Regions from separate parts of the Streptomyces sp. NPDC048370 genome, predicted to be linked through region 3. Evidence: riboswitches for the same ligand, from Rfam matches in the RefSeq annotation. Region 3 holds a riboswitch; each other region holds the start of a gene.
What was found. A riboswitch is a leader RNA that binds a small molecule or an ion and turns the genes downstream of it on or off. The one in region 3 is predicted to bind thiamine pyrophosphate.

Region 1 (9,847 bases), on a different contig from region 3:
TACTTCGCGATCTACCGCGAGGGCGAGATCGAGCTCGTCGCCGTCGCCGACACCCCCTCGGCGCCCGCCGTGGACGAGTGGGCCGACTTCCGCGAGACGGGGCACGCGCATGCGATCGGGCAGTGCCTGCTCAGCCAACTGGATCTGAAGAGTCGTCAAGACCACCTCGACCGCCATCCGGTGGAAGCCATCACGCCGTATACGGTGCGTAACCGGAGTGCGCTTTTGGATCGTTTGGGCGGTATGGGGCGAATGGAGCCCCTGGTGGAGCGTCAGGAATATGCGCTCGGCACGGTCTGTGCCGCGATCCCCATCACCGCGGGGTCCACGGCGGCCGCGATGGCGATTTCCCTCCCCCTTCACCAGGAAGAACGGTTGCTGCCCGCAGTCGATCGGCTACGCAATGAGATCGGAAGGCTCCTCAGCTCCTTCGCGTTCTCTATCAGTATCTGAAAAATCACTCCTTGTGATCTGCTAGCCCTTCCAGCACGATTGCGTCAAGAGGGCCATGGGGGATCATTCCTGGCCGTTTTAAACACAGCTTTCAGCAGCCGTGCTTACACAACTGCTTCATCGACTGCGGGGTACATGATGCGAGAGTCGGTTCAGGCCGAGGTCCTGATGAGCTTCCTCGTCTCTGAGGAGCTCTCCTTCCGGATCCCCGTGGAACTGCGTTACGAGGCCCGGGATCCCTACGCGGTGCGGATGACCTTCCACCTTCCCGGGGACGCGCCCGTGACCTGGGCGTTCGGCCGGGAGCTGCTGCTCGACGGGATCAACCGACCGAGCGGGGACGGCGATGTGCACATCGCGCCGACCGACCCCGAGGTCCTCTCGGACGTCGCCATCCGGCTTCAGGTCGGCAGTGACCGGGCCCTGTTCCGGGCCAGCGCTCCGCCGCTCGTCGCCTTCCTCGACCGGACGGACAAGCTGGTTCCGCTCGGTCAGGAACGGACACTGGGCGACTTCGAGGACAACCTGGAGGCGGCACTCGGTCGGATTCTTGCGGAGGAGAACGCCGGCTGACCGGCCCCTGGGCTCTGGGCCCCGGCGCCAACCTGGCCCAGAGCCCAGAGCCCAGAGCCCGCAACCCGGCCTCGCGCCCCGTCACTTCGCGCGGCGGCGGCGCCCACCCTTGGACGGCCTCGACGGCCTGGATGAACGCTTCTCCAGCGAGCCCGACGAGCCCGGCGCGCCCAGCGGGCCCGGCCGGTCCGCCGAGACGACGAGCGCGGCGAGAACGGTCGTGACCGGCACCGAGGCGACAAGACCGATCGATCCCACCAGCGTGCGGACGATCTCCTCCGCGACCAGTTCGCTGTTGGCCACCGTCCCCACACTGCTCTGCGCGATGGAGAAGAGCAGCAACAGGGGCAGGGCCGCACCGGCGTACGCGAGGACCAGCGTGTTCACCACGGACGCGATGTGGTCGCGACCGATCCTGATGCCCGCCCGATAGAGGCCGCGGGGCCCGAGCTTGGGGTCCGCCTGGTGCAGCTCCCACACCGCCGAGGTCTGTGTCACCGTCACATCGTCGAGGACACCCAGCGAACCGATGATGATGCCCGCGAGCAGCAGACCGGACATGTCGATGTCCGGGTAGAGGCCGTGGATCAGGCCGGTGTTGTCGTCCGTGTTGCCGCTCAGCGAGGCCCAGCCGATGAAGAGCGAGCCGAGCAGCCCGATCAGGAGCAGCGAGATCAGGGTTCCGAGCACCGCGACCGAGGTGCGGGCGGAGAGTCCGTGGCACATGTAGAGCGCGATCAGCATGATCGCGCTCGATCCGACGACCGCCACCACCAGCGGATTCGATCCCTGGAGGATCGCCGGCAGGATGAAGAAGGTCAGGATCATGAAGCTCACGGCGAGCGCGATCAGCGCCATCACCCCGCGCATCCGGCCGACAAGCACGACCGCCACGGCGAAGATCAGACCGAGCACCGCCAACGGCACCTTGCGGTTCACATCCGTCACCGAGTACTGCAGGTCGCGCGGCGCATCCGGCGCGTACGCCACCACCACGCCCTGCCCGTCGTCCAGTTGGCGGGGCGCGTCCGGCTGCACGATCTCGACGAACGTACGGCCCTTGTCCGGACCGCTCGTGACCTCGATCGTCGCCTTCTCGCACTCCCCCTGCTGGGCGTTGGCCGCCTCGCGTCCCTCGGGCGTCGAAGGGTCGGCGGTCGGCGGGACCTGAGCGGCGTTCACGTCCTTGCAGTCGATCTTCTCCACGGAGACGACCTCGCCCTGGTACGTCTGCCGGTCGAAGCCGACGCCGGTGCGCTCGTGCTCGGGAGCGCCGCCCGGCCACAGGACCACGAGCCCGACCACCACGGCCGTGGCGAACGGGATCAGGACAGCGGCGATGACCCTGCGCAGATGCCGGGAGACGGGCGCGGCCGGCCCATGGCTGTGCGAGTGGGCGTGCCCGTGGCCCCCGTCGCCAGGGGCGCCGTGGCCGTCATGACCGTCGGGTTCTGGGGTCTGCTGCGAGGAAGTCACCGACCGATCATCGCAAGAACGGCGGGGGCCCACTGTTCAGCACGGCCGGATTGACGCTAGCGTGGTGACACCTTTGCACACGCGGGAGCTCGGAGCACCGGGCTGAGAGGGCGCTGATCACCGTACGCGCGTACTGGATGTACGTACGGGAAGAGGCTGCGCCGACCGCCGAACCTGTTACCGGGTAATGCCGGCGTAGGGAGATCGGTCTCATGACCATTCAGGATGCACGCACGCCTGCCACCAGCCAGGACGAGCGCAAGCCGGGCTGGCACAAGGGATACGTCGAGGGCTCGCGCCCCGACCTCCGGGTGCCCGTCCGCCAGGTGCACCTCACCAACGGCAAGGACGTGACGCTGTACGACACGTCCGGTCCGTACACCGACCCCACCATCGACACCGACGTTCGGCGGGGCCTGCCGCCGCTGCGCGAAAACTGGATCATCGGGCGGGGCGACACCGAGGAGTACGCGGGCCGCCCGGTCCGCCCCGAGGACGACGGCATCAAGCACACCTCGCCGCGCGGCGGTGGGCTGAAGAACCTCGACGCCGTCTTCCCCGGCCGCCCGCGGCTGCCCCGCCGGGGCCGCGGTGGCAAGGCCGTGACCCAGCTCGCGTACGCCCGCCGGGGCGAGATCACGCCGGAGATGGAGTACGTCGCGATCCGCGAGAACGTCTCCGCCGAGGTCGTACGGGAGGAGATCGCGGCGGGGCGGGCCGTACTTCCGGCCAACGTCAACCACCCGGAGATCGAGCCGATGATCATCGGCAAGCGGTTCCTGGTGAAGGTCAACGCCAACATCGGCAACTCCGCCGTCACCTCCTCCATCGAGGAGGAGGTGGAGAAGATGACCTGGGCGACCAAGTGGGGCGCCGACACGGTCATGGACCTGTCCACCGGCCGCAACATCCACACCACCCGCGAGTGGGTGCTGCGCAACTCTCCCGTGCCGATCGGCACCGTGCCGCTCTACCAGGCCCTGGAGAAGGTCGACGGGAAGGCCGAGGAGCTGACCTGGGAGATCTACAAGGACACCGTCATCGAGCAGGCCGAGCAGGGCGTCGACTACATGACGGTCCACGCCGGCGTGCTGCTGCCGTACGTGCCGCTGACCGCCCGTCGCAAGACCGGCATCGTCTCGCGCGGCGGCTCGATCATGGCCGCCTGGTGCCTCGCGCACCACAAGGAGAACTTCCTCTACACGAACTTCGAGGAGCTCTGCGAGATCCTGGCGACGTACGACGTCACGTACTCGCTGGGCGACGGTCTGCGCCCCGGCTCGATCGCGGACGCCAACGACGAGGCGCAGTTCGCGGAGCTGCGCACGCTCGGCGAGCTGAACACGATCGCCAAGCGCCACAACGTGCAGACGATGATCGAGGGCCCGGGGCACGTCCCCATGCACAAGATCAAGGAGAACATCGACCTCCAGCAGGAGATCTGCGAGGAGGCGCCGTTCTACACCCTCGGCCCGCTGACCACGGACGTCGCCCCTGCCTACGACCACATCACCTCGGGCATCGGCGCCGCGATGATCGCCTGGTGGGGCACGGCGATGCTCTGCTACGTGACGCCCAAGGAGCACCTGGGCCTGCCCAACCGAGACGACGTGAAGACCGGCGTCATCACGTACAAGATCGCGGCGCACGCGGCCGACCTGGCCAAGGGGCACCCGGGGGCGCAGGAGTGGGACGACGCGCTCTCGGACGCGCGGTTCGAGTTCCGCTGGGAGGACCAGTTCAACCTGGCGCTCGACCCGGACACGGCCCGTGAGTTCCACGACGAGACGCTGCCCGCCGAGCCCGCGAAGACCGCGCACTTCTGCTCGATGTGCGGTCCGAAGTTCTGCTCGATGAAGATCTCGCAGGACATCCGCCGGGAGCACGGCGGCGACCTCAAGTCGGAGGAGATCTCGGCCGGGATGGCGGAGAAGTCCAAGGAGTTCGCGGCGTCCGGCAACCGGGTGTACCTGCCGCTGGCGGAGTAGTCGGCCGGCGCTCGGCGTACGGGCCCGCGACCCACGGGGGGATCGCGGGCCCTTCGGCGTTCCCGTCGCCGTTCCCGCAGGCGGCCGGACTCGGCAGACTGACGGCATGACAGCGAGTTCCCTGAGCAAGGGCGCCAACCTTCCGGTCGGCTCACCCGTCGTGCGTGCCGTGCTCTCCTGGTCCGCCGGGGCGGGGGTGCCCGACGCCGACGCCTCGGTGCTGCTGCTCACCGGGGCCGGACGGGTGCGCGACGACAGCGACTTCGTCTTCTACAACCAGCCCACCCACGCCTCCGGGGCCGTACGCCACCTGGGAAAGCGGCCCGAGGCGGGCGCGACGACCGACACCGTCGAGGTCGATCTGCGCGGGATCGAGCCCGCCGTCGACCGGGTGGTTCTGGCCGCGTCGGCGGACGGCGGGACGTTCGGCCAGATGTCCGGCCTTACGCTGCGGCTGCTCGACTCCGGTACGGGGGCCGAACTGGCCCGCTTCGAGATGGCGGCGACGACCGAGACCGCGTTCATCGGCGGCGAGCTGTACCGGCGGGCGGGACAGTGGAAGTTCCGGGCGATGGGGCAGGGGTACGCCTCCGGGCTCGCCGGTCTCGCCACCGACTTCGGGATCAGCGTCGACGAAGAGGAGCCGGCGGCGCCTCCGTCCCCGGCGCCCGTACCCGCCCCTGCCCCCACACCCACACCCGCCCCGGCTCCCGTACGGCAGGCGTCGGTGGCCGACCGGCCGCGGTTCGAGAAGGACGTGGAGCGGCTGCCCGTCGACATGCGCAAGCGGCTGTCGCTGCGCAAGGAGCAGGTGGCGGTGAGCCTGCGGAAGCACGGCGCGGCCGGGGTCACCGCCCGTGTCGTCCTCGTCCTCGACGCCTCCGGCTCGATGTCCTTCCTCTACTCCAAGGGCATCGTGGCCGATGTAGTGGAGCGGATGGCGGCCGTCGCCGCGCAGTTGGACGACGACGGTGAGATGCAGGCCTGGACCTTCGCCTCGAACGCCGCCCGGCTGCCCGATCTGCGCCTGGGTGACCTTCCGGACTGGCTGCGGCTTCATGTACGGGTCGGTGAGCTCGGCCTCTTCCGGCGGCGGAGGCCCCGGAACGGTCTCGTGCCCGGTCAGCTCGACATGCGGGACGTCGGCATCCAGAACGAGGAGCAGAAGGCGATCGCCCAGATCCGGGCCTTCGTCCGGGAGAATCCGGCGGCCGCTCCCACGCTCGTGCTCTTCTTCTCGGACGGAGGCGTGTACCGCAACGCGCAGATCGAACGGGAGCTGCGGGAGGCCGTCGAGGAGCCGATCTTCTGGCAGTTCGTCGGTCTGGGACGGTCCCAGTACGGGGTGCTGGAACGCCTCGACACCATGACGGGGCGACGCGTCGACAACGTGGGGTTCTTCGCGGTGGACGACATCGGCAAGGTGCCGGACGCGGAGCTGTACGACCGGCTCCTGTCCGAGTTCCCGTCCTGGATCACGGCTGCCCGGCGAGCCGGGATCCTCTGAGCCGGACCGCTGACCCCGACCTTGCGGGGCCTGGACTGAGCCGCGGCAGAGTCCGGACTGAGCCCGGCCGAGCCCGGCTCAGTCCGGCCGGCGTTCGGAAGGACCGAGTTCCGGGCCGGTGTAGTCGGGACCGGTGAAGTCGGGACCCGTGTAGTCCGGGCTGGTGAAGTCGGGGCTCGCGAACGTCGGGCGCATCCCGGACGAACCCTCGTTCGGGCTGGAGAAGTCCGGTCCGCTGTAGCCGATCTTCGGTATGCGGTCGGTGCGGGGCGGCGGCACGGACTGCGGGGCAGCCGGCGGTCCCGGCGTGGCCAGGGCCTCGCGCAGGAACGGCAGGATGCCCCGCTCAAGGAGGGCGCGGCGCCAGGACTCCCGGGCGCGGGACAGCTCGTCGTCCGCTTCCGTACGGGGTGGATCGTTCGCGGCCACTTCCGTGGAGCGGTTGCGCAGCGCCGTGACCAGCAGTCCGACGGCGGCGCAGAAGAGGCCGGCGGCGGCGACGGCCCCGAAGAACCAGCCGGCCGTCAGCAGGGTGTCGGCGACGGTGATCGAGGGATCGAGCACCTTGAGCACGGCTCCGACCAGCAGGAATATCAGCGCGGCCGGGCCGGCGAGGACCGGCGCGAGAACGGTGACGATCGCGACGATGCCCGCGCCAGGGCCGCCGCTCGCCCCGTCGCCGTCCGCCGTCAGGACGGCGTCCATGACGCTCGTACCACTCGGTGACCGGACCTCTTCGCGGACTTTTACGAAGTGGTCGTACTCGATCGCCGCCGCGGCGGTGATCAGGGCCGTCGCGCTCAGCGCCATCGTGCGCAGTTGCCCGGCCGTGAGCCGTTTCCCGATCTCGGCGAGATCTGGATGGTCGTACGCGTTGCGCAGTGCGTCGTCGAGGAGGCGCTCGTACTCGGCACGGTCCTCGGTCAGCAGGTGCGGAGCCACGTTCATGTGCATCCCCCGATGCTCCGTAGGGCCGTATTGACCGTGGGATACGGCCAGTTGGGCGGAAACGGAGGAGAGCCTGCTACGGATGATCCGATGGTATTGCGGTTATGGCACAGGGTGACAGGGGGTTTCCTGAAATCGCCTTCCCCGGATGCGCAGCGTTATGCGTCAGCCATGCAGGGGGAGTTGGACGACCAGCAGCTTTCCGGCCATGGTCACACCGCCGTCCATGGCGATCGCCAGTCCGTCCGCGTACACGTGCGGACCGTCGACGACCGGGTCCGAGCCGCCCTCGTCGTCCTCGGTGCCGACCTGGCCCAGGAGGTACGGGATGGGGCTGTGACCGTGCACGACACGGTCGCCGCCATAGGTGGCGAGCAGCTCCTGGACGGCCTCGGGGCCGCCGTCGTCGCGGAAGGCGAAGCGCTTGGTGAACTTGCGGAACAGGTCCCAGACCTCGTCCGCGTCGTTCCGGTTGATGGTCTCGTGGACGGTCTCGTTGACGTCCTCGATGGTGCTGCCGTAGTCCAGGTAGGCGGTGGTGTCGGAGTGCATCAGCAGGTGCCCGTCCTCCTCCACCATGGCGTCGAGCCGGGACATCCACTGCAGGTGGACGTCCTGGAGCCGGTCCATGTCGTGCTTCTGGCCGCCGTTGAGCAGCCAGGCGGCCTGGAAGGTGGCGGTGCCGGCGCCGGAGTTGACGGGGGTGTCCCCGAAGCGCTTGGCGCCGATGAGCAGCAGCTCGTGGTTGCCCATCAGGGCCTTGCAGTAGCCACCGGCGGCGGCGGCCTCCGCGGACAGGCGCATGACGAGGTCGATGACGCCGATGCCGTCGGGACCGCGGTCGGTGAAGTCGCCCAGGAACCAGAGGCGGGCGTTGCCCGCGGCCCAGGCGCCGTTGTCGTCGATGAGGCCCTGCGCGCGCAGGGCGGCGAGGAGCTCGTCGAGATAGCCGTGGACGTCGCCGACCACGTAGAGCGGGCCGGGGCCTTCGCCTGCCGGGGCGGGCGCGGGGGACGGCACCGGGTCCTCGACGCGGACCTGGACGGTGTCCCCCCGGTTGATCACCGGGAGATTGCGCTCGGTGGGGGTGTAGCCCTCGGGGATGTCGCCGTCCGGGAAGGCGTTCCCGGGGTGCCCGGGAACGGCGGCGGAGAGCGAGACCGGGGGCGTGAAGGAGGACCTGGCGGAAGCGCCGAGTCCGAGGTGGAGGGTGGGATCGGCGACGGGCCGGAAGGACTCGTCGGGTACGACGGGATGTCCTGCCGGGGGTTCCAGGGGCTGGCCCTGTACGGGCACCCGGGCGTACGGCGGTACGCGGAAGTCACGCAATGTCGCCGTGCGCACCACGGGTTCCTGCCCGGCCCCCTGAGTCATCGACCCCTCCACCACCGTCGCGATGCCCTGCACATCGCGGACCGGCCTGGTCGGGGTGGTCCGCGATGTCGTGCGCCCATCATAGGAATGAGGGTCCGCCTGTGTGACGCACCAGGGGTGGTGAATCCGGGTCCACTCCGGGTTCACCGGTTGTTTCGCCCGAATTGAGAAGGTCCGGTCCAGGGTCGGAGCAGGGCCGGGGCGGAGTTTGGGTCCGGCACGGCTCCGGAGCCGACCCTCAGTCCTTCGCGGGGGACCGGGGCGGGCTGACCGTCGTTCGCGGCGAACGCCTCTGGGAGGACGTCCGGACGATGAGTTCGGTCGGTATCACCTGCTCGACCGGTCCGTCGGTGTCGATCCCCTCGATGGCGTCGATGAGGAGCTGGACGACGGCCGTGCCGATCCGGCGCGGTTTGAGCGAGAGGGTCGTGATGGGCGGTTCGGTGTTGGCGTAGACGGTCGACTCGCTGCAGCAGACCAGCAGCAGATCGTCCGGTACGCGCAGTCCGTAGCGGCGGGCGGCCGCCAGCAGATCGGTTCCGTTGGGGTCGAAGAGTCCGTAGACGGCGTCGGGTCGGTCGGGGCGGGCGAGCAGCCGGTCGGCCGCGACGGCGCCCGCGCACGGATCGTGCGCCGGATAGGCCTCGTAGACGGGGTCCTGGCCGACCCGCTCGCACCAGTTGAGGTACGCGGTGGTGGACAGGCGGGTGTACGTGTCGGTGGTCGTGCCGGTGAGAAGGCCGATCCGGCGGGCGCCGGCGTCGGCGAGGTGGTCGAGGAGGTCGAGGACGGCGGCTTCGTGGTCGTTGTCGACCCAGGCGGTCACCGGGAGGGTGCCGGCGGGGCGTCCGTCGGAGACGACGGGCAGGCCCTGGCGGACCAGCTCGGTGACGACCGGGTCGTGGTCGGAGGGGTCGATGACGACGGTGCCGTCGAGGGCGACGTTCGACCAGACGTCATGGCGGGAGGTTGCGGGCAGGATGACCAGGGCATAGCCACGGGCGAGCGCTGCCGATGTGGCGGCTCTGGCCATCTCCGCGAAGTACGCGAATTCGGTGAAGGTGAAAGGTTCATCCCCGTAGGTCGTCACGGTCAGGCCGATGAGGCCCGACTTGCCGGTACGGAGCGTGCGGGCCGCCGCGGATGGGCGATAGCCCAGCCGGTCTGCGACCTCGCGGACGTGGCGGCGGGTGGCGTCCGGGAGCCGGCCCTTGCCGTTGAGCGCGTCGGAGACAGTCGTGATGGAGACTCCGGCGGCGGCGGCCACATCCCGGATGCCCGCCCGCCCCTGCCGGCTTCCCCGGGTCTGTGCCCGGCTCACCTGGTGCTTCCCTGCTGCTGTCATGGCGAGCCGATAGTAGGGCGAGGGCGGGTGGTTGGGACGCCCGCATATGCACTCGTTGACAGGCACGTTTCTGCATGATCAAGAGCGGTCAATTGCCTGTGAAAGAAAGGGAGTTAGGGGTCCCCGAGAGTGATCTTTGGTTGTCGACCGGGACGGGCCTGCCAAGGAGACTATGTCTCGAAG
Region 2 (9,847 bases), on a different contig from region 3:
CCAGGCGGTGAACCGGGAGGCGCCGAGGACGCGGGCGGCCTCCTCCTGGCGGGGGTCGAGCTGCGCCCACAGTCCGCCGACGGTCCGGACGACGACGGCGTAGTTGAAGAAGACATGCGCGAGGAGGATGGCCCAGACGGTGGTGTCCAGGCGGACGCCCCACAGCTCGTCGAGGAGCCCGCCGCGCCCGACGAGCGCGAGGAAGGCCGTGCCGACCATGACGGTCGGCATCACGAACGGCACGGTGACGACGGCGCGCAGCAGCCCCTTGCCGGGGAAGTCGAAGCGCGCGAAGACGTACGCGCCGGGCAGCGCGATCAGCAGGGTGAGCGCGGTGGAGGCGAGCGCCTGCCACAGGGTGAACCACAGGACGTCGAGGATCTCCGGCCGGCTCAGCGTCTCGCCGAACCGGCCGAACTCCCACGCCCCGTCGACCCGCAGCCCGCGCTCGACGATCGAGGCGACGGGCCAGGCGAAGAAGAGCGCGAAGAAGGCGACGGGCACGACCATCAGGCCGAGCCGCGCCGCGCTTCCCCGGCGGTCGGGGACTACTTCAGAACGGTCGAGGACCACGACTGGATCCACTGGTCACGCTTCTCGGCGATCTTCTCGGGCGCCATCGTCAGCGGCTTGTCGATCACCACGCCGTGCTTCGTGAACAGCTCGGGCAGCTGGGCGCCCTCGGTCACCGGGTTGACGAACATCTGCAGCGGCATGTCCTCCTGGAACTTCTTGGAGATCAGGAAGTCGATCAGCGCCTTGCCGCCCTCGGGGTTCTTCGCCCCGTTCAGCAGGCCGGCGAACTCGATCTGCCGGAAGCAGGTGCCGGTGGAGACGCCGGTGGGGGCGTCCTTCGGCTGCGGCTCGGAGTAGAGGACCTCGACCGGCGGGCTGGAGGCGTACGAGACGACCAGCGGCCGGTCTCCCTTGGCCTTCTTGCCGCCGGCGGAGCCGGAGAACTCCTGGTTGTAGGCGAGCTCCCAGCTGTCGACGGTCTTCACGCCGTTGGCCTTGAGCTTCGTCCAGTAGTCCTGCCAGCCGTCGTCGCCGTACTGCGCGGCGGTGCCGAGGAGGAAGCCGAGTCCCGGGGAGGACTTCTCGGGGTTCTCGACCACGAGCAGGTTCTCGTACTCCGGCTTGGCCAGGTCGTCGAAGGTCTGCGGGGGCGCGAGCTTCTTGTCGGCGAAGTACTTCTTGTCGTAGTTGACGCAGATGTCGCCGGTGTCGATCGGGGTGACCCGGTGCTCCTTGTCGAGCTTCGCCGCAGGCTGCACGGCGTCCAGGCCCTTCGCCTCGTACGGGACGAAGATCCCGTTGTCGAGGGCGCGGGAGAGCAGGGTGTTGTCGACGCCGAAGAAGACGTCTCCCTGCGGGGAGCCCTTGGTCAGGATCTCCTTGTTGACGGCGACGCCGGCGTCACCGCTCTTCAGCACCTTGACCGTGAAGCCGGTCTGCTTGGTGAACTCCGCCAGGACTTCCTTGGAGGCGTTGAAGGAGTCGTGGCTGACGAGGGTCACGGTCTTCGGCGCGGGAGCGCCGGACTTGCCTGCGGCGTCCCTGACGGCCTCGGTGCCGCAGGCGGCGAGGGTCGTGACGCCCAGCGCGGCGGCGAGGGCCGCGGCGGCCATCTTCTTGGTGCTCACTGAAATTTCCTCCTGGGTGTGACCAGGAAGAGACGCGGCCCTGCCCACCGGAAGGCGGGCAGGGCGCAACAGCTCGAGTTGCGACCGAACTTCCTACCCAGAATGACCTGGGCGAGGTTCAGAGGGTCTGCGGTCCGACGACCGCACTCTCAGCGCTGTGGCGCTCCCCTGTCGGAATATGGAGATGTGTTCGAGCACAGACTACAAGGTCAGCGCTCCGAGGCCGCCAGCTGTCCACAGGCACCGTCGATCTCCTGACCGCGGGTGTCACGGACGGTGACCGGAACACCGTGGGCGGCGATGGCTTCGACGAAGGCCTTCTCGTCCTCGGGCCGCGACGCGGTCCACTTCGACCCGGGCGTGGGGTTCAGCGGAATGAGATTGACGTGGACCCGCTTGCCCTTGAGCAGCCGCCCGAGCAGGTCGCCCCGCCAGGCCTGGTCGTTGATGTCGCGGATCAGGGCGTACTCGATGGAGATCCGGCGGCCGGACTTCTCGGCGTACTCCCAGGCGGCGTCGAGGACCTCGCGGACCTTCCAGCGCGTGTTGACGGGCACGAGGGTGTCGCGCAGCTCGTCGTCGGGGGCGTGCAGCGAGACGGCGAGCCGACACTTGAAGCCCTCGTCGGCGAAGCGCAGCATCGCGGGCACCAGACCGACGGTGGAGACGGTGATCCCGCGCTGCGAGAGCCCGAGCCCGTCCGGCTCGGGGTCGGTCAGCCGGCGGATGGCGCCGACGACCCGCTTGTAGTTGGCGAGCGGCTCACCCATGCCCATGAAGACGATGTTGCTGAGCCGCGCGGGCCCACCAGGCACCTCGCCGTCGCGCAGGGCGCGCATCCCGTCGACGATCTGGTGCACGATCTCGGCGGTCGAGAGGTTCCGGTCGAGCCCGGCCTGCCCGGTGGCGCAGAACGGACAGTTCATCCCGCAGCCGGCCTGCGAGGAGATGCACATGGTGACCCGGTCCGGGTACCGCATCAGCACGGACTCGACGAGCGTGCCGTCGTGCAGCTTCCACAGGGTCTTACGGGTGGTGTCGTCGTCGCACGAGATGTGCCGGACCACCGACATCAGGTCGGGCAGCAACTCACCCTGCAGCTTCTCGCGGGAGCCGGCGGGGATGTCGGTCCACTCGGCGGGGTCGTGGGCGTACCGCGCGAAGTAGTGCGTGGACAGCTGCTTGGCGCGGAACGGCTTCTCGCCGATCGCGGCGACGGCCTCCTTGCGCTCGGCGGGCGTGAGGTCGGCAAGGTGCCGCGGCGGCTTCTTGGCTCCGCGCGGCGCGACGAAAGTGAGTTCTCCGGGCTTGGGCATGGTCCTACCAGTGTCGCAGAGGAACGGCGAAGGGCCCGCCGTCTGTGGACAGAGGGCCCTTCACCTAGAAATACGCAGGTCAGGTGGTGCCGACGAAGATCACGAGCAGCAGCCAGACCACCGGGGCCGTCGGCAGCAGGGAGTCCAGGCGGTCCATGATGCCGCCATGGCCCGGCAGCAGGGTGCCCATGTCCTTGATGCCGAGGTCGCGCTTGATCATCGACTCGCCGAGGTCGCCGAGCGTCGCGCTCGCCGCCACCGCCAGGCCGAGCAGCAGGCCCTGCCACCACGTGCCGTCGTCGATCAGGAACTCCATGCACAGCGCGCCCGCCGCCATCGCGAACGTGACCGCTCCGACCAGGCCCTCGCGGGTCTTGCCGGGGCTGATCCGCGGTGCCAGCTTGTGCTTGCCGAAGCGCCAGCCGATCGCGTACGCGCCGGTGTCGCTGACGACGGTGAGCAGCAGGAACGTGAGCACCCGCTCCGCGCCGTCGTCGGCGGTGAGCATCAGTGCCACGAACGTGGCGAGGAACGGCACGTAGAACGCGGCGAAGACGCCCGCCGTGACGTCCTTCAGATAGCCCTCGGGCGGCTCCGTCATACGCCACACGAGGACCGCGAGGGCGGTCAGGGCCATGGCGACCCAGGCCCCCTCCGCGCCGCGGACGTAGCCGGCGACGACCATCGCCGCGCCGCCGACGGCCAGCGGAACGAGCGGGGCCTTGATGCCCTTGCGCTCCTGGAGTCGGGAGGTGAGCTCCCACAGACCGACGACGACGGCGACCGTTATGACGCCGATGAACGCGGCCTTCCAGATGAAGAGCGACGCGATGATGACCGCGCCGAGCCCGACCCCGACTCCTATGGCCGCGCCCAGGTCGCGCCCCGCGCTCTTCTTCTGCGGGGCAGCGGGCCGGTTCGGGCTGGACATGGGCTCCTGCGGGTGCTCGTTCGGCGTCTCGTCACGGAACAGGGGACCACTCGGCTGAGCGGCCCCCCTGTCGTGATCGTCCTGGTGATCGCCGGCGGGGACGTCGGGCACGATGGGCATGGGCCGAGTCTGCGCCGCCTGCAGCCCATCGTATGCGGGACCCGCCGGGGCAGGCCCCTGGTCGGGCCCCCAGTAGCCGGAACCGGCCGGGGCCCCCCAGGAAGAGTCGTTCATCAGACCTCGAGCAGCTCGGCTTCCTTGTGCTTGAGCAGCTCGTCCACCTGCGTGACGTACTTCGCGGTGGTGTCGTCGAGCTCCTTCTCGCCGCGGCGGCCCTCGTCCTCGCCGACCTCGCCGTCCTTGACCAGCTTGTCGATGGTCTCCTTGGCCTTGCGGCGGACGGAGCGGATGGAGATCTTGGAGTCCTCGGCCTTGGACTTGGCGACCTTGATGTACTCCCGGCGGCGCTCCTCGGTCAGCTCGGGGAACACCACACGGATGATGTTGCCGTCGTTGCTGGGGTTGACGCCCAGGTCCGAGTCCCGGATCGCCTGCTCGATGTTGCGCAGCGCGCTCTTGTCGAACGGCGTCACGACCGCCATGCGCGGCTCGGGAACCGAGAACGACGCCAGCTGATTGATCGGCGTGATCGCACCGTAGTAGTCGGCCACGATCTTGTTGAACATCGCCGGGTGCGCACGGCCGGTGCGGATCGCGGCGAAGTCCTCCTTGGCGACCACGACGGCCTTCTCCATCTTCTCCTCGGCCTCGAGGAGGGTCTCTTCGATCACCACTTGCTCCTGCGTGTCGTCGCGTCTTGTCCTGCACGGTGATACGACCGGCAGGGCTCTGTCCATCCCCATGGGGGTCCCCCCAGGCCGTTCAGGCCCTGGGGGAGGGGCGGTGCCCGGTTCGAGCCGAGGCTCAGGCCCGGGTGCCCTGGTCGCTCACGAGAGTGCCGATCTTCTCACCCTTCACCGCGCGCGCGATATTGCCCTCGGCGAGCAGTTCGAAGACGAGGATCGGGAGATTGTTGTCGCGGCACAGGGTGATGGCGGTGGCGTCGGCGACCTTGAGGTCGCGGGAGAGCACCTCGCCGTACTCCAGCGCGTCGAACTTGACCGCGTCGGGGTTGGTCTTCGGGTCGGAGTCGTAGACCCCGTCCACGCCGTTCTTGCCCATGAGCAGGGCTTCGGCGTCGATCTCCAGGGCGCGCTGGGCGGCCGTGGTGTCGGTGGAGAAGTACGGCATGCCCATGCCGGCGCCGAAGATGACGACGCGGCCCTTCTCCAGGTGGCGCACGGCCCGCAGCGGGATGTACGGCTCCGCGACCTGGCCCATCGTGATGGCGGTCTGGACGCGGGAGTCGATGCCCTCCTTCTCCAGGAAGTCCTGGAGGGCGAGGCAGTTCATGACGGTGCCGAGCATGCCCATGTAGTCGGAGCGGGCCCGGTCCATGCCGCGTACCTGCAGTTCGGCGCCGCGGAAGAAGTTACCGCCGCCGATCACGACCGCGATCTCCGCTCCGTCGCGGACGACTGCGGCGATCTCGCGCGCGATTTTGTGCACGACGTCGGGGTCGACGCCGAGCGCGCCGCCGCCGGCGAATGCCTCGCCGGACAGCTTCAGCATGAAGCGGCCGGCCTTTTTGCCGTGGATGTCGTCGCCCTGTGCGGCGGACTGGTTCATGGAGATCTCCTCGTGCACATACGACGAAGGCCATTGCCGGTGGGTCCTTGCGGTTTCCCGTACGGCAATGGCCTCCTCGTCAGATCTGCGGTCGTCCTACGCGAGCGTGGACGACTGCTTCAGACCCTACCGGGGTCCGGTGTCCGTTGCGTACGGACTCAGATGCCGACCTTGATGCGCGTGAAGCGCTTCAGGGTGACACCGGCCTCGTCCAGGATCTGCTGGACGGACTTCTTGTTGTCCAGCGCGTACGGCTGGCCGAGCAGCGTGGCGTCCTTGAAGAAGCCGTTGACGCGACCCTCGACGATCTTCGGGAGCGCGGCCTCGGGCTTGCCCTCGGCGCGGGTGGTCTCCTCGGCGACGCGACGCTCGGTCTCGACGACCTCGGCCGGGACGTCCTCACGGGTGAGGTACTTCGGCGCGAAGGCGGCGATGTGCTGGGCGACACCCTTCGCGATCTCGGCGTTCTCCTTGTCGAGCTCGACGAGAACACCGATCTGCGGGGGCAGGTCGGGCATGGTGCGGTGCATGTAGGCCGAGACGAAGCCGTCGGCGTACTGCGCGAAGCGGTCGAGAACGATCTTCTCGCCCAGGTTGGCGTTGGCCTCGTCGACGTACGCCTGGACGGTCTTGCCGGGCTCGATCTCGGAGGCGAGCAGCGCCTCCAGGTCGGCCGGGGAGGTGGCGGCGACGTGGGCGGCGAGGGTGTTGGCGACGGCCTGGAACTTCTCGCCCTTGGCGACGAAGTCCGTCTCGCACTTCAGCTCGACGAGGACACCGGAGGTGTTGTCGTCGGCGATGACGGAGACGACGGCGCCGTTCTCGGCAGAGCGGCCCTCGCGCTTGGCGACGCCCTTCTGGCCCTTGATGCGCAGGGCCTCGACGGCCTTGTCGACGTTGCCGTCGGCCTCGTCCAGAGCCTTCTTGCAGTCCATCATGCCGGCGCCGGTGAGCTCACGGAGCTTCTTGACGTCAGCGGCGGTGTAGTTCGCCATGAGTCTGAGTTTCTCTCTCGAAGTCTGAAAGATCTACGGGTGGACGGCGGGGGCTTCGTAGGCCCCCGCCGTCGACATCCGAAACAACCAACCAGCCTGACCTGTGAGGTCAGGCCGTGGGTCAGGCCTGCTCGGCCTCGGCGGCCGGGGTCTCGGCGGCCTCGACGGCCTCGACAACCTCGGTGGCCTCGGCGTCGGCGACCTTCTCGGTCTCGGCAGAGGTCTGGACCTCGGCCTCGTCAGCCTTCTTCTCACCCTCGAGCAGGTCGCGCTCCCACTCGGCGAGCGGCTCGCCCGCGGCCTTCTCGCCCGGCTTCGAGTCGCCGGTCGCGGCGCCGGAGCGGGCGATGAGGCCCTCGGCGACGGCGTCGGCGATCACGCGGGTGAGCAGGGTGACGGAGCGGATCGCGTCGTCGTTGCCCGGGATCTTGTAGTCGACCTCGTCGGGGTCGCAGTTGGTGTCGAGGATCGCGACGACCGGGATGTGGAGCTTGCGCGCCTCACCGACGGCGATGTGCTCCTTCTTGGTGTCGACGATCCAGACGGCGCTCGGCACCTTCTGCATCTCGCGGATACCACCGAGGGTCTTCTCCAGCTTGGCCTTCTCGCGGGAGAGGACCAGGAGCTCCTTCTTGGTGAGGCCGGACGCGGCCACATCCTCGAAGTCGATCTGCTCGAGCTCCTTGAGGCGCTGCAGACGCTTGTAGACGGTGGAGAAGTTGGTGAGCATGCCACCGAGCCAACGCTGGTTGACGTACGGCATGCCGACACGCGTCGCCTGCTCGGCGATGGCCTCCTGGGCCTGCTTCTTCGTACCGACGAACATGATGGAGCCGCCGTGGGCGACGGTCTCCTTGACGAACTCGTAGGCGCGGTCGATGTACGACAGCGACTGGAGCAGGTCGATGATGTAGATGCCGTTGCGCTCCGTGAAGATGAAGCGCTTCATCTTCGGGTTCCAACGACGGGTCTGGTGACCGAAGTGGACGCCGCTTTCCAGCAGCTCCCGCATCGTGACGACGGCCATGGCCGTATCTCCTTGTGTTTCTCGGTTATGTCCTGACGCCCCGACGCGCCGTGCCGCAAGGGACCGAAAAGGCGCTGCCACGGCCGGTGAGGGCTGTGTGGCGGGGCGTGCGAAGTCGACCCGGTGACCCGGATCGCCATAGGAAGTGTACGGGACCCCGGGGGTGCCGGGTGACGGCGCTGTCCACAACCGGCGGGTGGTCCACAGATGGCGACCATGATCACCGCGAATCGGGCGGGTGCGGGACGGTGGCGCCATGCACCTCACGACACTGCTTCTCACCCTGGCCCTGGCGTGGCCCGCGAGCCTGCCGTCCCCGCCCCTGACGTGGCCCCTGGGCCCGCCGCGCCCCGAGATCGTGCGCGGCTGGGAGCCTCCGGCCGGTCCGTACGCGGCCGGTCACCGCGGGCTCGACCTGGCGGCCCCGGTGGGCGCCCCGGTCCGCGCGGCGGCGTCGGGCGTCGTCACCTTCGCGGGCCGTGTGGCCGGCCGGGGCGTCCTCACGATCACCCTGCCGGACACCGGAGACCCTCCGCTGCGCACCACGTACGAACCGGTGGACCCTCTGGTCACGGCGGGTACGAAGGTCACTCGCGGGGACCCGGTGGCGACGCTGGCGCCCGCGGCGACGGGGGCGGCAGGGTCGTCGGGAGCGGCCGGGTCGGCCCACTGCGCGGGGTCGTGCCTGCACTGGGGCCTGCTGCGGGGCGACACGTACCTGAACCCTCTGCTCCTGCTCCGGCAGGGCCCGTCGCGGCTGCTTCCGGTGACGGGTCAGGCGCTCTTCGCGGGATCGGGAGGCGGCACGAGGTCGTAGAGGTACGAGCGGTCGCCCTTGAAGCTGCGCCACACGGTGGCCGGGGGCTCCGGCTCGTCGCCCTCGCCGTCCACGGGGTGGGCGGTGACGAGGCCGTCGCCGATCACGCAGTGCCAGCCGAGGTCCGGCGCCCAGACGCACCACACCTGGCCGTCCGTGCGGCGGTACGCGGGCCGGCCATGGCGCTCGCCGTCCCGTTCGAAGGGCTGGCGCAGCCCGTCGACGTGACGCACGAAGGCGAAGGAGGCCAGAGCCGTCATCAGCCGGGCCTCAGCCGCTGACGCCTCGGAGGGCCATGGTGACGGCGGCCTCGGCGATGGCGTCCGGGTCCTCTGCCGCGCCCAGTTCGATGCGGCGCACGGCCGCGTCCACGACGCCCTGGAGGAGCATCGCGCCCAGGCGGGGCTGGGGCTGGCCCAGGTCGACGAGAGCCTCGACGATCATGGTGACGAGGCCGCCGTGGGCGGCGCGGATCTTCTCGCGGGCGCCGTCGTCGAGCTCGCTCGCGGAGATCGCGACGACCGCCCGGTGGCGCCGGTCCCCCACGAGCTCGAGCTGCTTGCGGACGTAGGCCTCGACCTTGCCCTCAGGCGTGTCGGACCCGGCCATCGCCGTCTCGACCTCGGCCGCCCAGACGGGGAAGTCGACGGCGCACAGCTCCTCGACCACGGCCGCGCGCGACCGGAAGTACTCGTACACCGAGGAGCGGGCCAGGCCCGTGCGCTCGGCGAGGGCGGGGAAGGTCAGCGCCTCCGTACCGCCCTCGGACAGCAGGGAACGCGCGGCGTCCAGCAGGGCGCCGCGCTGCATCGTCCGGTGCTCGGCCACCGAGGCCGCTCGAATCCTTGGCACGGATCCACCATACGACCGGCCGCCGTCCGTCAGCGCCCCACATCGGCCAGCTTCGCGCGGAGCTGCAGGACGGACTTGGTGTGGATCTGGCTGACGCGGCTCTCGGTGACCCCGAGGACATGGCCGATCTCGGCGAGGGTGAGGCCTTCGTAGTAGTAGAGCGTGACGACGGTCTTCTCCCGCTCGGGGAGGGTGTTGATGGCGCGGGCGAGCAGCCTCCGCAGCTCGCGGTCCTCGGCGACCGCGACCGGGTTGTCGGCCGCGGTGTCCTCCAGGGTGTCCATCAGCGACAGCCGGTCGCCGCCCTCGCCGCCGACGTGCAGCAGCTCCTCAAGGGCGACCACGTTCGCCAGGGACAACTGGCTGAAAACCGCGTGGAGTTCCTCCAGGCCGATGCCCATCTCCGACGCGACCTCGCTCTCGCTCGGGGTGCGGCGGAGCTTGGCCTCCAGGGTGGCGTAGGCGCGCTCGACGTTGCGTGCCTTCTGCCGCACGGAGCGGGGGATCCAGTCGAGGGCGCGGAGTTCGTCGATCATCGCGCCCCGGATCCGGGTGATCGCGTAGGTCTCGAACTTGA
Region 3 (9,847 bases):
GCCGTGGCGCTCGCCACCAGCTCGTCCAGTTCGAGGGCGAGGCCGGGCACGGCCGCGGAGGGGGCCGGAACGTCGGTGTTCAGGTGCTGGTAGAGGACCTGGGCGGGGGTGTCGCCGGTGTGCGGCTTGCCGCCGGTGAGCATCTCGTACAGGACGACACCGCAGGCGTACACGTCGGCGCGGGTGTCCGCGGTGCCGTGCTCGATCTGCTCCGGCGCCAGGTACGAGACGGTGCCCAGGACGGACCCCGTGGTGTTGGTGGCCGAGCCGACCGCCCGTACGAGACCGAAGTCGGCGACCTTCACCCGGCCGTCGTCCCCTATCAGGACGTTCTCGGGCTTCATGTCCCGGTGCACGAAGCCTGCCCGGTGCGCGGCCCCGAGCGCGGCGAGCACCGGCTCCAGGATGTCGAGCGCGGCCCGCGGCCGGAGCGCCCCGCGCTCGCGCAGCACGTCGCGCAGGGTGCACCCGGCGACGTACTCCATGGCCAGGTAGACGTACGCGCCGTCCGCGCCCTGGTCGAAGACCCCCACCACGTTCGGGTGGGAGAGCCGGGCGACGGACTTGGCCTCGCGGATGAACCGCTCGACGAACGTGGCGTCGGTGGCGAGGGCCGGGTGCATCACCTTGAGCGCGAGCACCCGGTCGAGACGGGTGTCGACGGCCCGGTAGACCGTGGCCATCCCGCCGACGGCGATGCGCGCGTCGACGCGGTAGCGGCCGTCGAGCAGCTGCCCGACGAGGGGGTCCTGAAGGGTCGTGTCCACGGCCCCGAGTTTACGAGCCGGTGGGGACCCCCCGCCCCCACCGGCCCCGACCGCAGCACACCTGTGACGCGCGGCACGACCCCGAAGCCGCCCCCCACGGGTCCGAAGAGCCGCCCCCATGCCCCGAAGCCGCCCCCGCGGGTTCAGAACGCCGGGCGTTCCGGGTCCAGGGCCGCGCGGCCGTCCGTCGGCGAGGAGGCCTCGGCGAAGTGCCGACGCGGGATCCGGCCCGCCCGGTGGGCGAGGCGGCCCGCCTCCACCGCGTGCCGCATCCCCTCCGCCATCAGCACCGGATCCTGCGCCCGGGTCACCGCGGAGGCGAGCATGACCGCCGAGCAGCCCAGCTCCATCGCCAGCGCGACGTCCGAGGCCGTCCCGGCCCCCGCGTCCAGGATCACCGGCACACCGGCGCGCTCCGCGATCAGCTGGAAGTTGTGCGGGTTGCGGATCCCGAGCCCGGAGCCGATCGGGGAGCCCAGCGGCATGATCGCCGCGCACCCCACGTCCTCCAGCTTCCGCGCGAGGACCGGGTCGTCGTTGGTGTACGGCAGGACGATGAAACCGTCGTCGACCAGCGTCTCGGCCGCGTCGAGGGTCTCGATCGGGTCAGGCAGCAGGGTCCGCTCGTCGGCGATGACCTCCAGCTTGATCCAGTCGGTGCCGAGCGCCTCGCGGGCCAGGCGCGCGGTCAGGATCGCCTCGCCCGCCGTGAAACAGCCCGCCGTGTTCGGCAGGACGCGGATCGAGAGCCGCTCCAGGACGGAGAGGACCGAGCCCCGGACGGTCGGGTCGAGGCGCCGCATGGCGACGGTCGTCAGCTCGGTGCCGCTGACGGCCAGCGAGCGTTCGAGGATGTCCAGGCTCGGGGCCCCGCCCGTGCCGAGGATCAGCCGGGAGGAGAACTCCGTACCGCCGAGGAGGAAGGTGTCGTCGGACATCGTGCTCAGCCTCCCTGCACGGCGGTGAGGACCTCGACCCGGTCGCCCTCGCCGAGGACGGTCGCGGACCACTGGCTGCGCGGCACGACGGTCTCGTTGACGGCCGCGGCCACACCGGACGGCGCGGCCGTCAACGTCGTGACCAGGGCGTCGAGGGTCGTGGGCGCGGCGAGGACGCGGGCCTCGCCGTTGACGGAGACGGTCGTGCTCGTGGCGGTCATACGGGCTGCTCCTGACGTACGGGGGAGAAGCGGCGGGGAGTGAAGGGGCGGGCCTCGTCGGGAAGCACGCCGGTGGTGAGGAACTCGGCCATGACATCGCCGGTGACCGGCGTGAGCAGCACACCGTTGCGGTAGTGCCCGGTGGCGAGCCGGAGGCCGTCAAGGGTGGTCGGGCCGAGCAGCGGGGCGTTGTCGGGCGAGCCGGGGCGCAGGCCCGCCAGCGTCTCGGTGAGCGGCAGCTCGGTGAGGCCGGGGACGAGCTCGTGGGCGTCGCGGAGCAGTTCGTAGACCCCGCCCGCCGTGACGGTGGTGTCCCAGCCCAGCTCCTCGCTGGTCGCGCCGACCACCAGCTCGCCGTTCTCGCGCGGCACCAGATAGACGTGGCTGCCGCGCACGACCGCCCGGACGGTCCGGGACAGGAACGGCGCGAACGCGGGCGGCACGGTGAGCCGCAGCACCTGTCCCTTGACGGGACGTACGGGAGGCAGCACCTCCTGCGGTACGCCCGCGAGCCGGCCGCTGAGGCTGCCGGCGGCCAGGACGACCTGGTCCGCCTCCAGTGCCGAGTCGTCGGCGAGGGTCACGCCCGTGGCCCGGTCCCGTACCACCGTAAGGCGTTCGGCGAGGCTCCGGTGGAAGACCACCCCGGCCCGCTCGCAGGCGGTGACGAGCGCGGCGGCGAGGCGGCGCGGATCGACCTGGTGGTCCCCGTCGACCCTCAGCCCGCCGCGCACGCCCGGCGCCAGCATCGGCTCCAGGCGGCGGCAGTCGCGGCCGCTGAGCCACTCCGACTCCAGGCCGCAGCGGACCTGCAGGGCGTGCAGATCGCGCAGATGGGCGCGGTCGTCGGCGTCGAGCGCGACGGCGAGCGTGCCGCAGGCGCGGTAGCCGACGTCGTGTCCCGTGGCGTCCTGGAGTTCGGCGACGAACGCGGGGTAGCGGCGCGCGGAGGCGAGGTTGAGGGAGAGCAGCGTCTCCTCGCCGTAGTGGAGTTCGGTGACGGCGGCCAGCATCCCGGCCGCCACCCGGGCGGCCCCGCCGCCCGGCTCGGGGTCCACGACCGCGGTGCTCAGCCCGCGCTGCGCGGACCGCCAGGCCGTGACCAGACCGATGATCCCGCCCCCGATGACGAGAACGTCAGAGGTACTGCGTGTACGCGACATGGGCGTCCAGCCCCTCCCTTCGCCGGCATGACCCGGATCAGGTTCGTACGGTCGGAGGCCGGTCAGCCTCCCTCTCAGCCCGGTGCGTCCGGGCTCCCGCGAGTGCTCTACGTTGACCGTCAGCCTAACCCCCGCCTCCGACACCCAGTAAGGGAGCCTCCACCGTGCCGCGTTCTCTCGACGGTCTCGTCCTCGCCCCGGTCGCCGACCAGGCCCCCGGTCAGGTGGGCACGCGGACCCGGTTCACGTACCACGAGGAGGACGGCCGGATCTGGGCCGAGTACGCGGGCGGTGACGTGGTCCGGGGGTTTCTCGTCGGCACGCGCGCGGGGGACCGGCTCGACTTCCGGTACGTGCAGCTGAAGGTGGACGGAACGACCTCTTCCGGGCATTGCGTCTCCACCGTGGTGGAGCTGCCGGACGGTCGCGTTCGGCTGGAGGAGAGCTGGGCATGGGAGTCCCAGGAGGGCTCCGGCACCAGTGTCGTGGAGCAGCTGTCTTCCTGACGGTGTGTCAGATACGTAAGGTGATCGGGTGAGCGAGCAGAAGCAGGCACAGCAGCGGGTCGTCGTCGTGGGCGCGGGGATGGCGGGGGTGCAGACCGCCGTCGCCCTGCGCGAGCAGGGCTTCGCCGGAGCGGTCACCCTCATCGGGGCCGAGCCCCACCAGCCCTACGACCGGCCGCCCCTCTCCAAGGCGGTCCTCCTCGGCAAGGCCGAGGACTCCGCCTTCGACGTCGACTTCGAGGCGCTCTCCATCGAGCTCCGCCTCGGCCTCGACGTGACGGGCCTGCGCGCCGACGCCCACGAGATCGACACCGAGGCCGGACCCGTCCCGTACGACGTCCTCGTCGTCGCCACCGGCGCCGAACCCGTCACCCTGCCCGGCACCGAGGGTGTCCCCGGCGTCCATCTGCTGCGCACCCTGGACGACGCCGCCCGCCTCAAGCCCGTCCTGGAGCGCCGCCACGACATCGTCGTGGTCGGCGCCGGCTGGATCGGCGCCGAGTTCGCCACCGCCGCGCGCGAGGCGGGGTGCGCGGTCACCGTCGTGGAGGCCGCCGACCGCCCGCTCGCCGGCGCGCTGCCCGCCGAGGTCGCCGCCCCGATGGCGCGCTGGTACGAGGAGAGCGGCGCCGAACTCCTGACCCACGCGCGCGTGGAGCGGATCGAGCCCGGCACGGTCCACCTGGCGGACGGCCGACGGCTGCCCGCCGACGCGGTCGTCGTCGGCATCGGCGCCCGGCCCGCCACCCGCTGGCTCATCGGCTCCGGCATCGCCCTGGAGAAGGACGGCTCCGTCACCGCCGACGACCGGCTGCGCACCTCCCTGCCCGACGTGTACGCCGTCGGCGACTGCGCCTCCTTCCCCTCCGCCCGCTACGGCGCCCGGCTCCTCGTCCACCACTGGGACAACGCGCTCCAGGGCCCGCGGACCGTCGCGGCCGACATCATCGGCGAGACCCCGCAGGTCTACGACCCGGTGCCGTACTTCTGGTCCGAGCAGTTCGGCCGGTTCGTGCAGTATGCAGGCCACCACGCCGGAGCCACCGAGCTGGTCCGACGGGGCGACCCGGCCGACCCGTCCTGGTCCGTCCTCTGGCTGTCCGACGGCGCCCTCGTCGCCCTGCTCGCCGTCGGCCGCCCCCGCGACCTGGCCCAGGGCCGCAAGCTCATCGAGTCCGGCGCGCGACTCGACCCCGAGCGCGCCGCCGACCCCGCCGTCCCCCTGAAGGCGGCAGTCGTCCAGCCCTGACTACCGACTGTCGGTCCGGGATGGCAGGCTTGTCCCGTGACCGAGATTGACGCAAGAACCGATGCTCTCGTCCCCGCCTGGCTCTACCTCCCCGACATCGCGGAAATGCTCGATGTCGAGGTGACGCGCGTGCGGCAGCTGGTCAAGGAGGGCCAGCTCATCGCCGTACGACGCGGCGAGAACAAGGCGCTCCAGGTGCCCGCCGCCTTCATCGACGGCGACAAGGTGGTCAAGGGCCTCTCCGGGACCCTGACCCTCCTGAAGGACGACGGCTTCAGCGACGAAGAGATGCTGGAGTGGCTCTTCACTCCCGACCCGACCCTGCCGGGCACGCCCGCGCAGGCCCTCAGCGAGAATCGCGGCACGGAGGTGAAGCGCCGCGCCCAGGCGCTCGCCGTCTGACGCACCGAAGTCACCACAGGAGGCCCTGGGGGGCCGGGTCCGCCCGGCCCCCTCGGACCGCCCGCACCCAACGGGGGGAAGCACCCATGTCCACGCCTCGCGAGCAGCTCGCCGACGCCCGCCTCTACCTCTGCACGGACGCCCGCAGGCGCCAGGGGGACCTGCCCGCCTTCCTCGACGCCGTGCTCTCCTCCGGCGTGGACATCGTGCAGCTGCGCGACAAGGGCATGGAGGCCGGCGAGGAGCTGGAGCACCTCGCCGTCCTCGCCGAGGCCTGCCGCCGGCACGGCAAGCTCCTCGCCGTGAACGACCGGGCCGACGTCGCCCACGCCATCGGCTCCGACGTGCTGCACCTGGGCCAGGGCGACCTGCCCGTGCCCGCCGCCCGGGCCATCCTCGGCGAGGACGTGCTCATCGGCCGGTCCTGCCACGCCGAGTCCGAGGTCGACGCGGCCGCCGCCGAGCCGGGCGTGGACTACTTCTGCACCGGCCCCTGCTGGCCCACCCCCACCAAGCCCGGCCGGTACGCCCCCGGCCTCGGTCTCGTGCGGTACACGGCCGCCCTGGAGCAGGACCGGCCCTGGTTCGCCATCGGCGGCATCGACGAGACCACCCTCGACGAGGTCCTGGACGCGGGCGCCCGCCGGATCGTCGTCGTCCGCGCGATCGCCGAGGCCGACGACCCGGCCGCCGCGACGGCCCGCCTGGCCAAGCGCGTCCGCGAGCGCTCCTCGTAACGCCTGAGGTCGGGCAAGGGCCAGGCGAGCGAGGTCCGGCGAGGGCGGCCAGGCAGGGTCCGGCGAGGACTCGGCGAGGCCCGTGGAGGTGTCGGCCCCGCGATCCGGCGGCTGTCCAAAACGGTGTCCATCACTCGGACACCGCTTCGCCGGTCGCAGCACCCCGTCTAACCTGCCGGTATGGCCCTCGGAACCGCTTCCACCCGCTCGGACCGCGCACGCACGGTCCGCGAGATCCTCGCGTCCGGCAAGCCGTCGTACTCGTTCGAGTTCTTCGCGCCCCGCACCGAGAAGGGCGAGCGGAGCCTCTGGAACGCCATGCGCAGGGTCGAGGCGGTCGGTCCGAGCTTCGTCTCCGTGACGTACGGGGCCGGCGGCTCCACGCGCGGCGGCACCGTCAAGGCCACCCAGAAGATCGCCGGCGACACCACCCTCACCCCCGTCGCCCACCTCACCGCCGTCGACCACTCGGTCGCCGAGCTGCGCAACGTCCTCGGGCAGTACGCCGACGCCGGCATCCGCAACATGCTGGCGCTGCGCGGCGACCCGCCGGGCGACCCGCTGGGGGAGTGGATCGAGCACCCCGAGGGAGTCCGGTACGCCGCCGACCTCGTCCGGCTGATCAAGGAGTCCGGCGACTTCTGCGTGGGCGTCGCCGCCTTCCCGGAGATGCACCCGCGGTCCACCGACTGGGACACGGACATCCGTCACTTCGTGGACAAGTGCCGGGCCGGCGCGGACTACGCGATCACCCAGATGTTCTTCGATCCCGAGAACTATCTGCGGATGCGCGACAGCGTGGTGAAGGCCGGCTGCGAGACGCCGATCATCCCCGAAGTCATGCCTGTTGTGAACGTGAAGACACTCGACCGGCTGCCCCAGCTGAGCAACGCTCTCTTCCCGGCGGATGTGAAAGACCGCATCCTCGCCGTCAAGGACGATCCGGCCGCTGTACGCTCCATTGGCATCGAGTTCGCAACGGAGTTCTGCGCGCGGCTGCTCTCCGAGGGTGTCCCCGGACTGCACTTCATCACGCTGAACAACTCCATCGCGACGCTGGAGATCTACGAGAATCTCGGACTGCACGTGCAGTCGTGACCGGCGTACCCGCCCCAGACCCGCGGCGGTGGCCGTAGGAGAGGGGCGGGCATGGGGTGGACGGTCCTCTACATCGCGTTCGGTGTCGTCGCGTTGTGGCTGCTGGGTGAAGTGCTCCTGCAGTACAAGGCGAGGCTGCGCTGGCGCGTGCTGGCCTTCTGCGGCTTCCTCGGCGTCGTCCTCGGCGTGCTGATGCCGTCCGTCGCGGTGATCATCGCGGGCGCGGTGGCGTTCGCCGTCGGCCAGACCTATGTGACGCTCTCCTTCCGCCGTGGCTTCTCCACGGGCTGGGCGATCGGCGGCAACCCCGGCGCGAGCCGCCGCCGCAAGTCGTCCGCCCCGGCCGCCGAGGCCGGCCCCACGCTGGAGGTCACCGACCTCTCCTACGAACCGGTCGACCCCGCGCCCGCCGAGACCACGTCCGTCTACGAGCCGCTGCCGATGCCCGACGACACCGGCCAGTACGGCGTCTACACCCCCGCGTACGACCAGTCCCAGGCCCAGCAGGAGACCCCGCAGCACTCCTACGGGGGATACGACGGCGGCTACGGCGGCTACGAGCAGCACCCGGGGTACGGGCAGCAGCCCGGCTACGAGCAGCCGGGCTACGACTACGACAGCGGCCGGCAGCAGTACGCCGCCTACTCCGACCCGTACATCGGCCCGAGCACGGACGGCCAGCAGTACGCCGCGTACGACTACGGCACCGGCGGCCAGCAGCAGTACGCGGACCCGTACGCGCCCTCGTACGCCTACGACACTCCGCCCGGCGGGGTGTGGGTGCCGCAGCAGCGGGACGGCGAGCAGCCCGCCCAGCCGCCGCAGCAGGGCCAGGAGTTCTACGGCTACGACAACGACCAGCAGTACCGGTACTGAGAGGTACGCCGGCTCCCCGGCTCGCCTCTACCGGGAGCCGCGGAAGTCGTCGCCCTCCACGATCAGCCCGGCGACCAGCGCACCTGACATGCCCGCGTGGGCGAGCCCGCCGCCCGGGTGGGACCAGCCGCCCGCGAAGTACAGGCCCGGCAGGGTCGAGCGGTTGGCCGCCGGCAGGTACCGGCCCCGGCCGCCCGCGAGCGCCGGCCCGGGGACCTCGGCGGCGCCCGTCTCCCGCAGGGTGTCCTCGGGGGTGCGGACCTCCTGCCACAGCAGCCGCTCGCGGAGCCCCGGCACGGCGGACTCCGCCGCCGTGACCATCTGCCCGGCGATCTCCGCCCAGTCGTACTCGGGGTACAGGTTCGCCGTCGTCGAGAGCGTCACCGACTCGTGGTCGGCGTCGGGGCGCAGCGCCGGGTCGTCGGGCCGCAGCACGGTCACCGTGGGCCGGTCCCCGGCCGCGTGCACCACCGTGCGGTGCGTCGCCCCGGCCTCGCGCGCCCCGCGCAGGGCCAGACACACCGTCAGCCGGCCCGTCGTGTCCGTCTGGTACGAGGGCCGGTCGTCCTGGCGCTCCCAGGTGACGACCTGCTCACGGTGGAGCGTGGGCACGGGCGCCCCGGCGACCACGTGGTCGGCCGGCACGATCTCGCCTCCCCCGGAGCCTTCGGCCCGGGAAGCGCCCCCCGCCAGCTCGACCCCGACCGCCCGGCCGTCCTTCTCGACGACCTCCGTGACGGCGGTGTCGAAGACGAACTCCACCCGCCGCTCGAGGCACCGCTCGTACACCGCGTCCGCGAGCGCCCGGATGCCCCCGCTCACGTACCAGGTCCCGAAGGTCTGCTCCATGTACGGCAGAACGGCGGCCGAGGCGGGGGCGGTGGCCGGATCGAAGCCGTACGCCCAGGCGTACGCGTCGAGGAGCGCGACGAGCCGGGGGTCGCGCAGCTCCCGCGCGCCGACCTGCGCGAGCGTGGTCGTGGGGCGCCGCAACAGGCCCGCCTTGAGCGCCGGGTACGGCTCCCGGGCGAGCGGTGAGGTGTCCGCGGCCTGCGGCTCCTCCAGGAGGGGGCGGCGCGTGCGGTCCCAGGCCTCGCGGGCCCGGCCCAGGAAGTCGCCCCAGCGCTCGCCCGCGCCCGCGCCGAGCGCCGCGTCCAGGGCGGAGACGGTGCCCGCCCGCGAGGCGTTCGGCAGGTCCACGCGGGTGCCGTCGGCGAAGACATGACGGCTCGCCGGGTCGACCTGCGTCAGCTCGACGAGGTCCTCCAGGGGCTTCTTGCCGGTCTTGACGAACAGATCGCGGTAGACCGCGGGCAGGTGCAGCAGACCGGGGCCGGTGTCGAAGCCGAACCCGTCCCGCTCGAAGCGGCGCACCGCACCGCCGTACGTCCCGCCGCGTTCGTACACCGTCACCCGGTGGCCCGCCACGGCCAGCCGGGCGGCCGCCGCCATGGCGCCCATCCCGGCGCCGATCACCACAATCCGTGCCATGCCAGTGACCCTATCGGCCACCACCGACAGCCCGGTCGAGTGCCCCGATCAGCCGAGTGGCCCGAGCAGTCGAGTGCCCCGGTCAGTCGGGTGGGGACGAGCTCCTGGCCTCCGCGGCGGCGGCCAGGCGACGCTCCTCCCGGCGTTGCGCCCGGCGGCGCAGGAAGCGGCGGATGCTGTGGGCGAGGAAGATCAGTATCACCAGGCCGAGCACGAGCAGGACGGCCGCGATGATCGCCGCCGCCTGCGGGTTGAACATCGCGAAGGTGATGATCCCGGCGACCCCGAGGTCCTCGGCCGTGCTCATGGCGATGTTGGAGAACGGTTCGGGCGAGGTGTTGATCGCCATCCGCGTCCCGGCCTTGACGAAGTGGCTCATCAGGGCGGTCGAGCCGCCGA

Region 1: it holds a riboswitch for thiamine pyrophosphate, as region 3 does, so the genes downstream of both, thiC (phosphomethylpyrimidine synthase ThiC) here and thiO (glycine oxidase ThiO) in region 3, are expected to answer to the same signal.
Region 2: it holds a riboswitch for thiamine pyrophosphate, as region 3 does, so the genes downstream of both, ACGFYP_RS27145 (thiamine ABC transporter substrate binding subunit) here and thiO (glycine oxidase ThiO) in region 3, are expected to answer to the same signal.

What each region holds. Positions count from the first base shown of each region.
Region 1 covers NZ_JBICYI010000003.1:217,997-227,843, reverse strand. The annotation lists gene ACGFYP_RS08345 (IclR family transcriptional regulator) at 1-453, shown strand, start outside; gene ACGFYP_RS08340 (SsgA family sporulation/cell division regulator) at 592-1,026, shown strand; gene ACGFYP_RS08335 (YibE/F family protein) at 1,108-2,502, opposite strand; TPP riboswitch at 2,574-2,721, shown strand; gene thiC (phosphomethylpyrimidine synthase ThiC) at 2,715-4,490, shown strand; gene ACGFYP_RS08325 (VWA domain-containing protein) at 4,597-5,997, shown strand; gene ACGFYP_RS08320 (hypothetical protein) at 6,076-6,951, opposite strand; gene ACGFYP_RS08315 (metallophosphoesterase) at 7,111-8,334, opposite strand; gene ACGFYP_RS08310 (LacI family DNA-binding transcriptional regulator) at 8,558-9,664, opposite strand.
Region 2 covers NZ_JBICYI010000014.1:115,300-125,146, forward strand. The annotation lists gene ACGFYP_RS27140 (ABC transporter permease) at 1-510, opposite strand, end outside; gene ACGFYP_RS27145 (thiamine ABC transporter substrate binding subunit) at 549-1,628, opposite strand; TPP riboswitch at 1,716-1,823, opposite strand; gene rlmN (23S rRNA (adenine(2503)-C(2))-methyltransferase RlmN) at 1,853-2,959, opposite strand; gene ACGFYP_RS27155 (phosphatidate cytidylyltransferase) at 3,039-4,124, opposite strand; gene frr (ribosome recycling factor) at 4,124-4,681, opposite strand; gene pyrH (UMP kinase) at 4,815-5,579, opposite strand; gene tsf (translation elongation factor Ts) at 5,738-6,574, opposite strand; gene rpsB (30S ribosomal protein S2) at 6,696-7,601, opposite strand; gene ACGFYP_RS27180 (M23 family metallopeptidase) at 7,858-8,418, shown strand; gene ACGFYP_RS27185 (hypothetical protein) at 8,376-8,678, opposite strand; gene ACGFYP_RS27190 (TetR/AcrR family transcriptional regulator) at 8,689-9,246, opposite strand; gene whiG (RNA polymerase sigma factor WhiG) at 9,300-9,847, opposite strand, start outside.
Region 3 covers NZ_JBICYI010000012.1:64,634-74,480, forward strand. The annotation lists gene pknB (Stk1 family PASTA domain-containing Ser/Thr kinase) at 1-767, opposite strand, end outside; gene ACGFYP_RS24610 (thiazole synthase) at 911-1,705, opposite strand; gene thiS (sulfur carrier protein ThiS) at 1,711-1,926, opposite strand; gene thiO (glycine oxidase ThiO) at 1,923-3,089, opposite strand; TPP riboswitch at 3,087-3,199, opposite strand; gene ACGFYP_RS24625 (hypothetical protein) at 3,254-3,595, shown strand; gene ACGFYP_RS24630 (NAD(P)/FAD-dependent oxidoreductase) at 3,675-4,844, shown strand; gene ACGFYP_RS24635 (Rv2175c family DNA-binding protein) at 4,881-5,246, shown strand; gene thiE (thiamine phosphate synthase) at 5,333-5,983, shown strand; gene metF (methylenetetrahydrofolate reductase [NAD(P)H]) at 6,164-7,081, shown strand; gene ACGFYP_RS24650 (hypothetical protein) at 7,133-7,957, shown strand; gene ACGFYP_RS24655 (phytoene desaturase family protein) at 7,985-9,448, opposite strand; gene ACGFYP_RS24660 (DUF4126 domain-containing protein) at 9,531-9,847, opposite strand, start outside.